Variovorax paradoxus: one gene and its partner. The protein of the gene in region 1 interacts with the protein of each later gene in a pairwise test. Links are inferred from orthologs where the notes say so. Each region holds a gene or a part of one and is shown on either strand. Other genes may lie near its edges.

The links. Proteins that work in one complex are often made in the same cells at the same time.
Region 2: the proteins of bioB (region 1) and GFK26_RS04770 interact in binary tests that used the Escherichia coli proteins (3 or more experiments, as listed by UniProt). The link is inferred for Variovorax paradoxus from one-to-one orthologs.

Annotation. Positions count from the first base shown.
Region 1 is NZ_CP045644.1:4,737,020-4,740,842, forward strand. Bases 408-3,407 are described here. They hold bioB (biotin synthase BioB), read left to right. Parts: upstream 408-1,388; coding sequence 1,389-2,426; downstream 2,427-3,407. Other genes in these bases: accC (acetyl-CoA carboxylase biotin carboxylase subunit), read left to right, coding at 408-1,389; GFK26_RS21875 (VOC family protein), read left to right, coding at 2,423-2,908; GFK26_RS21880 (Lrp/AsnC family transcriptional regulator), read right to left, coding at 2,898-3,395. Also shown: more of accC, read left to right, coding at 1-407; drug/metabolite exporter YedA, read left to right, coding at 3,512-3,823. UniProt on the Escherichia coli protein: Catalyzes the conversion of dethiobiotin (DTB) to biotin by the insertion of a sulfur atom into dethiobiotin via a radical-based mechanism.
Region 2 is NZ_CP045644.1:1,054,589-1,058,149, reverse strand. The notes cover bases 530-3,267. They hold GFK26_RS04770 (class II glutamine amidotransferase), read right to left. Parts: upstream 2,414-3,267; coding sequence 1,646-2,413; downstream 530-1,645. Other genes in these bases: GFK26_RS04760 (class II histone deacetylase), read right to left, coding at 3,137-3,267; GFK26_RS04765 (CHAP domain-containing protein), read right to left, coding at 2,434-3,066; GFK26_RS04775 (TonB-dependent receptor), read right to left, coding at 530-1,530. In the rest of the region: more of GFK26_RS04775, read right to left, coding at 1-529; more of GFK26_RS04760, read right to left, coding at 3,268-3,561.

The DNA.
Region 1 (3,823 bases):
GTCATTTACCTGAACGAGCGCGAGTGCTCCATCCAGCGCCGCCACCAGAAGGTGATCGAGGAGGCGCCGTCGCCCTTCATCACTGACGCCACGCGCAAGGCGATGGGCGAGCAGGCGGTGCAGCTGGCCAAGGCCGTGAAGTACCAGAGCGCGGGCACGGTGGAGTTCGTGGTCGGCAAGGACCAGAGCTTCTACTTCCTGGAGATGAACACGCGCCTGCAGGTGGAGCACCCGGTGACGGAGTGCATCACCGGCCTGGACCTGGTCGAGCTGATGATCCGCGTGGCGGCCGGCGAGAAGCTGCCGCTGGCGCAGGCCGACGTGAAGCGCGACGGCTGGGCCATCGAGTGCCGCATCAACGCCGAAGATCCGTTCCGCAACTTCCTGCCGTCGACGGGCCGCCTGGTGAAGTTCCAGCCGCCGGCCGAGAGCATGTTCGCGAGCGACACCGGCCACCTGCACGGCGTGCGCGTGGACACCGGCGTGTACGACGGCGGCGAGATCCCGATGTACTACGACTCGATGATTGCCAAGCTCATCGTGCACGGCAAGGACCGCACCGAGGCCATCGCCCTCATGCGCGAGGCGCTCAACGGCTTCGTGATCCGTGGCATCAGCAGCAACATTCCGTTCCAGGCCGCGCTGCTGGCGCATCCCAAGTTCGTGGCGGGCGATTTCAACACCGGCTTCATCGCCGAGCATTACGGCAAGGGCTTCCATGCGGAAGACGTGCCGCACGCCGATCCGTCGTTCCTGGTGGCGCTGGCCGCCTTCGTCAACCGCCGCTACCGTGCGCGCGCCTCGGGCATCACCGGGCAGCTCGCGGGCCACGGCGTGAAGGTGGGCGAGAAGTTCGTGGTGGTCGAGCTGGGCCCCGAGGGCAAGCACGTGCAGCACGCGGTGTCGGTGAGCGACTTCCAGGGCAAGACCGGCGCCAGCAGCGTCACGGTGGGCGACAAGCGCTACCAGATCGACAGCGCTTTCGCGCTGGGCGCGGCGCGCGTGCAGGGCACCGTCAACGGCAAGCCGTTCACGGCGCAGGTGGAGCGCGGCGCGGGCAAGAACCCGCTGGCGCTGCGCGTGTCGCACGACGGCACGCAGATCGAAGCCATGGTGCTGTCGCCGCTGGGCGCGCGCCTGCTCGAGCTGATGCCCTACAAGGCGCCGCCCGACCTCAGCAAGTTCCTGATGTCGCCGATGCCGGGCCTGCTGGTCGAGGTGGCGGTGCAGCCGGGGCAGCAGGTCCAGGCCGGCGAGAAGCTGGCCGTGATCGAGGCCATGAAGATGGAAAACGTGCTGTTCGCCGCGCAGGATGGCGTGGTGGGCAAGATATCGGCGGCCAAGGGCGAATCGCTCGCCGTCGACCAAATCATTCTGGAGTTCAACTGATGGGTGCCAACGACCTGCAACAGGCAGCAATCACGCTGCACCGCCCGGCCAAGGCCGTGGCGACGCCCCAGGGCCCCTGGTCCGTCGAGGCGATCCAGGCGCTGCTCGACAAGCCTTTCATGGAACTGCTGTTCGAGGCGCAGACCGTGCACCGCCGGCATTTCCCCGAAGGCGACATCGAGCTGGCCACGCTGCTGTCGGTGAAGACCGGCGGCTGCCCCGAGAACTGCGGCTACTGCCCGCAGTCGGCCGAGTTCGACACCGGCGTGAAAGCGCAGAAGCTCATGGAGGTCGACGAGGTGGTGCGCGCCGCGCAGGCCGCCAAGGACGCCGGTGCCACGCGCTTCTGCATGGGCGCCGCCTGGCGTGCGCCCAAGGACCGCGACGTCGAGAAGGTGGCGGTGCTGGTCGAGGCCGTGAAGGGCCTGGGCCTGCAGACCTGCGCCACGCTCGGCATGCTGGAGCCGCACCACGCGCAGCAGCTCAAGGCGGCCGGCCTGGACTACTACAACCACAACCTGGACACCGCGCCCGAGTACTACACCGACGTGGTCGACACGCGCACCTACCAGGACCGCCTGGACACGCTGGCCGCCGTGCGCAGCGCCGGCATCAGCGTGTGCTGCGGCGGCATCGTGGGCATGGGCGAGCAGCCGGTGCACCGCGCCGGGCTGATCGCGCAGCTCGCCAACATGAACCCGTACCCCGAATCGGTGCCGATCAACAGCCTGGTGCGCGTGCCCGGCACGCCGCTGGCCGACTCGGAGCCGGTCGATCCCTTCGACTTCGTGCGCATGATCGCCGTGGCGCGCATCACCATGCCGACCGCGCGCGTGCGCCTGTCGGCCGGCCGCCAGCAGATGGGCGAGGCGGTGCAGGCCCTGTGCTTCATGGCCGGCGCCAACTCGATCTTCTACGGCGACAAGCTGCTCGTTACCGGCAACCCCGACGCCGATGCCGACGTGCAGCTGCTGCGCAAGCTCGGCCTGCGCTCGCACCGCACGCAGGAGCAAGTCGAAGAAGGCGGCTGCGCATGACGACGCCGCGTCCCTTCAAGGTGCTGGGCATCCAGCAGATCGCCATCGGCGGCCCCGACAAGCTGCGGCTGCAGAAGCTGTGGGTCGACATGCTGGGGCTCGAGGTGACGGGCACTTTCCGCAGCGAGCGCGAGAACGTCGACGAAGACATCTGTTCGATGGGCAGCGGCCCGTTCAAGGTCGAGGTCGACCTGATGCAGCCGCTCGACCCTGAAAAGAAGCCAGCGGTGCACACCACGCCCCTGAACCATGTCGGCCTGTGGATCGACGACCTGCCGAAGGCCGTCGAATGGCTCACGGCGCAGGGCGTGCGCTTTGCGCCGGGCGGCATCCGCACGGGCGCGGCGGGTTTCGACATCTGCTTTTTGCATCCCAAGGCCAACGACGAGTTCCCGATTTCGGGCGAGGGCGTGCTGGTCGAGATGGTGCAGGCGCCACCCGAGGTGGTGACGGCCTTCAACGCGCTCGCCGCTACGCGCTGAGCGCTTTGCGCACCGGCGGCTTCACGTCGGCGCGCTGCGGCGGCAGCATCGGCTGGTGCTCGCGCGCCGGGTTCAGGATGATCGAGGTCGCGGTCTCGGTCAGGATGCAGAACTTGGCGAGCACGGCGTCGAGGTGCGGCACGTCGATCACCGCGATCTCGAGGATCCAGCTGTCTTCGCCGGTCACGTTGTAGGCGTTGACGCACTCGGGCGTTTCCTGCACCAGCTTCACCACGAGGTCGTAGTCGGCCCGCCCGACGCGGATGATCCCGCGGATGCCGTAGCCCAGCCGCGTGAGGTTCACGGTCGCGCGGTAGCCGGTGATGACGCCGGCGGCTTCCAGCTTTTTCACGCGCTCGGTCACGGCCGGCTGGCTCAGGTGCACGCGACGGCCCAGCTCGGCCATGCTCAGGCGGGCGTCGGCCTGCAGTTCGGCCAGGATGCGGGTGTCATGGGCGTCCAGCGTGGGGGTCAAGGTGAAATCCATGGAAGTCCTTTAAATCGACGGTGCAGTGCGAGCAGAACCATGAAATTCGCATGGCTGCCGGGCAGGGGCTTTCATACCATGACGAGCACCACATACCAAGAAGAGACACCCTCGCCATGTCGACACTCGCACCAACTGCGCAGGCCGCGCCTGCTTCGTCGCGCCCCCGGCTGACGCCGCTGCTCTGGCTCTGCCTGGCCGCCACCTGGGTGGTCTGGGGCTCGACCTACCTGGCCATCAAGTACGCGCTGATCAGCTTTCCGCCGTTCCTGCAGATGGGCTCGCGCTTCCTGGTCGCGGGCGTGCTGCTGGCGGCGTGGATGCGCTGGCGCGGCACGCCCTGGCCGACGCGCCTGCAATGGCGCAATGCGCTGGTCGTCGGTGCGCTGATGCTCGGCGGCGGCATGGGCGGCACGGCGCTGGCCGAG
Region 2 (3,561 bases), 3.7 Mb from region 1 along the record:
GTAGGCCGACACGGTCGGCGTGATCTTGAACACCACGCCGGCCACTGGCGTGGTCTTGCTCTTGTCGTAGGTGCTCGACTGCTTGATCGTGGTGTAGGCGAAGCTGGTCTGCTCGATGGTCTGGCGGCGCACGCCAAGCGTGACCAGCAGGCGGTCGTCCATGAACGACATGGTGTCGGCAATGGCGACGCTCGAGGTGTCGATCTTGTCGGTCAGGCGCGGGTCTTCCAGCGTGTTGCCGGTGAAGTTGTTGGCCACCGGGTAGGGCGACGCGTACGGCGCGTAGATGTTGTTGCGCAGGCTGCCACGCGAGATCGTGTAGGCGTTGTCGCGGTCGTTGCTGTACGTGGCGGCCGAGGCCACCACCGTGTGCTTCACGGGGCCGGTGGCGAAGGTGCCGCGCACGCCGAGTTCGGCGGTGCCGATGCGGTCCTTGCGGGTGTTGCTGAAACGCGTGCCGCTGGTGTTGCCGAACGCGTCGTTCAGGGTCGGATTCGCCAGCACGTTGTCTTCGTCGCTGCGGCGCACGCCGCCGGCGGCCCAGGCCGTGATGTTGTCGGTGATGTCGACTTCGCCGCGGAAGGTGGCGAACTTGTCCTTTTCCTTCGAGTAGGTCCAGGGCTGCGCAAAGTTGGTGCTGGCGTCGGGCGCGCGCGGGATCGGCAGCGCCGACGAAGGCGTGAGGCTCGGCCGCCCGTCCTTCAGGTCGTAGTCCTGGTAGCCGAAGTCGGCCGACAGGCGCACGTTGCGGTTGCGCCAGTCGAGGCCGACGGCGAAGGCGCTCAGTTGCTGGCTTTCCTTGTGCACACCCGTGCCGCCTTCGCGGCGCACGGCATTCACGCGCACGCCCAGGCTGTCGTCGGGGCCGAAGCGGCGCGCCAGGTCGAGGTTCACGTAGCCCTGGCCGCCGGTCTGCACGCCGAACCCGACGCGCGTGAGCGGCTCGTTGGGCGCGCGCTTGGGCAGCAGGTTGATCGCCCCGCCGATGCCGCTGCCGCCGGGCGCGGCGCCGTTCAGGAAGGAGTTGGCGCCGCGGAACACTTCCACGCGCTCGAAGAATTCAGAGGCGATGTACTGGCGCGGCAGCATGCCGTACAGGCCGTTGTAGGCCACGTCGTCCGAGTACACGGGGAAGCCGCGCACCACGTACAGCTCCTGGAAGTTGCCGAAGCCGCGCGCCTGGCGCACCGACGGGTCGTTCAGCAGCACGTCGGCCACGCTCTTGGCCTGCTGGTCCTGGATCAGTTCGTTGGTGTAGTTGGTGCTCGAGAACGGCGTGCTCATCATGTCCTGGTTGCCCAGGATGCCCACGCGCCCGCCGCGCGCCACCTGCCCGCCCGCGAAGGGCTTGGTCAGGCCTTCGGCCGAGGCGTCGGCGCTGGCTTCGACGGTGACGGTGCTCAGCGTGCCGCTGGCAGAGGCTGCAGTTTCGGCGGCCGGCGTTTGCGCCAGGGCCGTGAGCGCGTGAAGGGCCAGCAGCGAGGCGGCCACGGTCGGGCGAAGGAAGAAGTGAGAGGCGGAGGCGGGCATGAAAGAGCGACCGTTTGCAAATGAGAACAGTTATTGTTCATAGTTTGCACTTACTGGTCGATACTTTCTTGCGCTGTTGCAAAAAAGTGTCAGTCAAAAGACTGAGTTTTCCGGCTCAGCGCGGCATCCGTTGGCCGTCCACGAACACATGCAATTCGCCCGAGGTGAAGGGCGTCCAGGTCTCGTTGGTGGTGAGCGGCGCCGTCACCACGACGGCCACGCGGTCGGTGGGCGTGGTGTGCTCGGCGAAGTCGATCTCCAGGTCTTCGTCCGAGAGCTGCGCCGTCACGAAGGGGTGGCGGCGCTCCACGTACCAGAGGTTGGTGGAGGCATGCGCCCACAGCGCCTGCCCGTTCGACAGCATGAAGTTGAAGGTGCCGTGCGCCGCCAGCTGCGGCGCCAGTTCGCGCAGCGTGAGCGTGAGCTCCTCGACGCTGGGCACGCCCGCGTGCGACTTCGCCAGCTCCTGCATGAGCCAGCAGAAGGCGTGCTCGCTGTCGGTGTTGCCCACCGGGTGGAAGTTGCCGTGCAGGCGCGGTCGAAAGTCCTTCAGGTCGCCGTTGTGGGCGAAGACCCAGTAGCGGCCCCACAGCTCGCGCACGAAGGGGTGGCAGTTCTGCAGATTCACTTCGCCCTGCGTCGCCTTGCGGATGTGCGCGATGACGTTGCGGCTTTGAATCGGGTAGCGCCGGATCAGCTCAGCCACCGGCGACTCGCAGGCCGGCTGGTGGTCGACGAAGTGACGCAGCCCGCGGTCCTCGAAGAACGCGATGCCCCAGCCGTCGGCATGGTGGTCGGTGCGGCCACCGCGCTGCGCGAACCCCGTGAAGCTGAAGGTCACGTCGGTCGGCGTGTTGCAGTTCATCCCTAGCAATTGGCACATGGCTGTGATTAGACCGCGATTCAGAGTTTCGGGAACGAGGCGGCTGCGGCGGCGGGCAGCCGCAGCCAGCCCAGCACGCGCCCGGTGCCCAGCTGCGTGCGCCCGTCGCTGGTGGCCAGCGGCACGCGCTCGCGCGAGGTGCCGAAGGGCCCGGGGTTCTGCTGCACGATCTCAACCGCGTCGGCGTCCACGCGCGACACGATCGCCACATGGCCATAGGGATTGAAGAGCCACGGGGCGAACACCACGATGTCGCCCACCGCCGGCCCGCTCGCGCCGCCGTTGCGGTGCTGCACCAGGTTGCGTGCCGTGTTCAACGCGCCGTCGGCCACGGCCGCGTCGAAGAAGGCCTTGGCGTGGCCGCGCGCCTCGGGCATGCGGTGCTGGTGCCGCTCGTAGTAGTAGCGCTTGACGAACTCCACGCACTGCCAGCGCAGGCCGATGTTGTAGCCGTCGGGCGCGAGGCTGCGTCCGTCGACGTGGTTGATGGCGCCGTTGAAGTACACCGGCACGCCTTCGAACCGGTCGATCACCTCGCCGGGCGCATGCGTCGGGTTGACGTTGAAGCGGCTCGCACCCCACAGGCCGAGCAGGGCGACGAGGACAAGCGATGCGAGGACGACGACGGCGCGGCGGGTGATGAAACGGGGCATGAACGGTGAAGCAGAAAGCGCGGCCCCATTCGGGCCGTCGCCAGCGAGCTTAGTCCATGCGCAGGCCCGCTCAGAGCCCGTGCAACGCCGCCATCTCGTCGATCAGTTCACGCTGGAACGCATCGAAGCGCGCCGACGGCTGCTGCAGCCCGAGGAGTTCGCCGAACGGGTCTTCCACCTCGGTGCGGTGACCCGACAGTTCTTCGACCACCGCCAGCCCGCAGAAGGGCACGCAGGCTTCCGCGTACCCGCCTTCGTGCACCACCACCACGCGCCCGTCGCAGTGCTTGGCGGCCAGCGCGTTGACCTGCCGCATCATCTGGCGGAACGACTCGGAGTGCAGCTGCATGCGCGCCAGCGGATCGACGCCGTTGGCGTCCAGCCCGCTCGCCACCACGATCAGTTCGGGCCGGTAGCGGTCGATCACCGGCGTCACGATGCGCTCGAAGGCGTGCATGTAGGCCGCGTGCCCGCCACCGGGCTGCAGCGGGATGT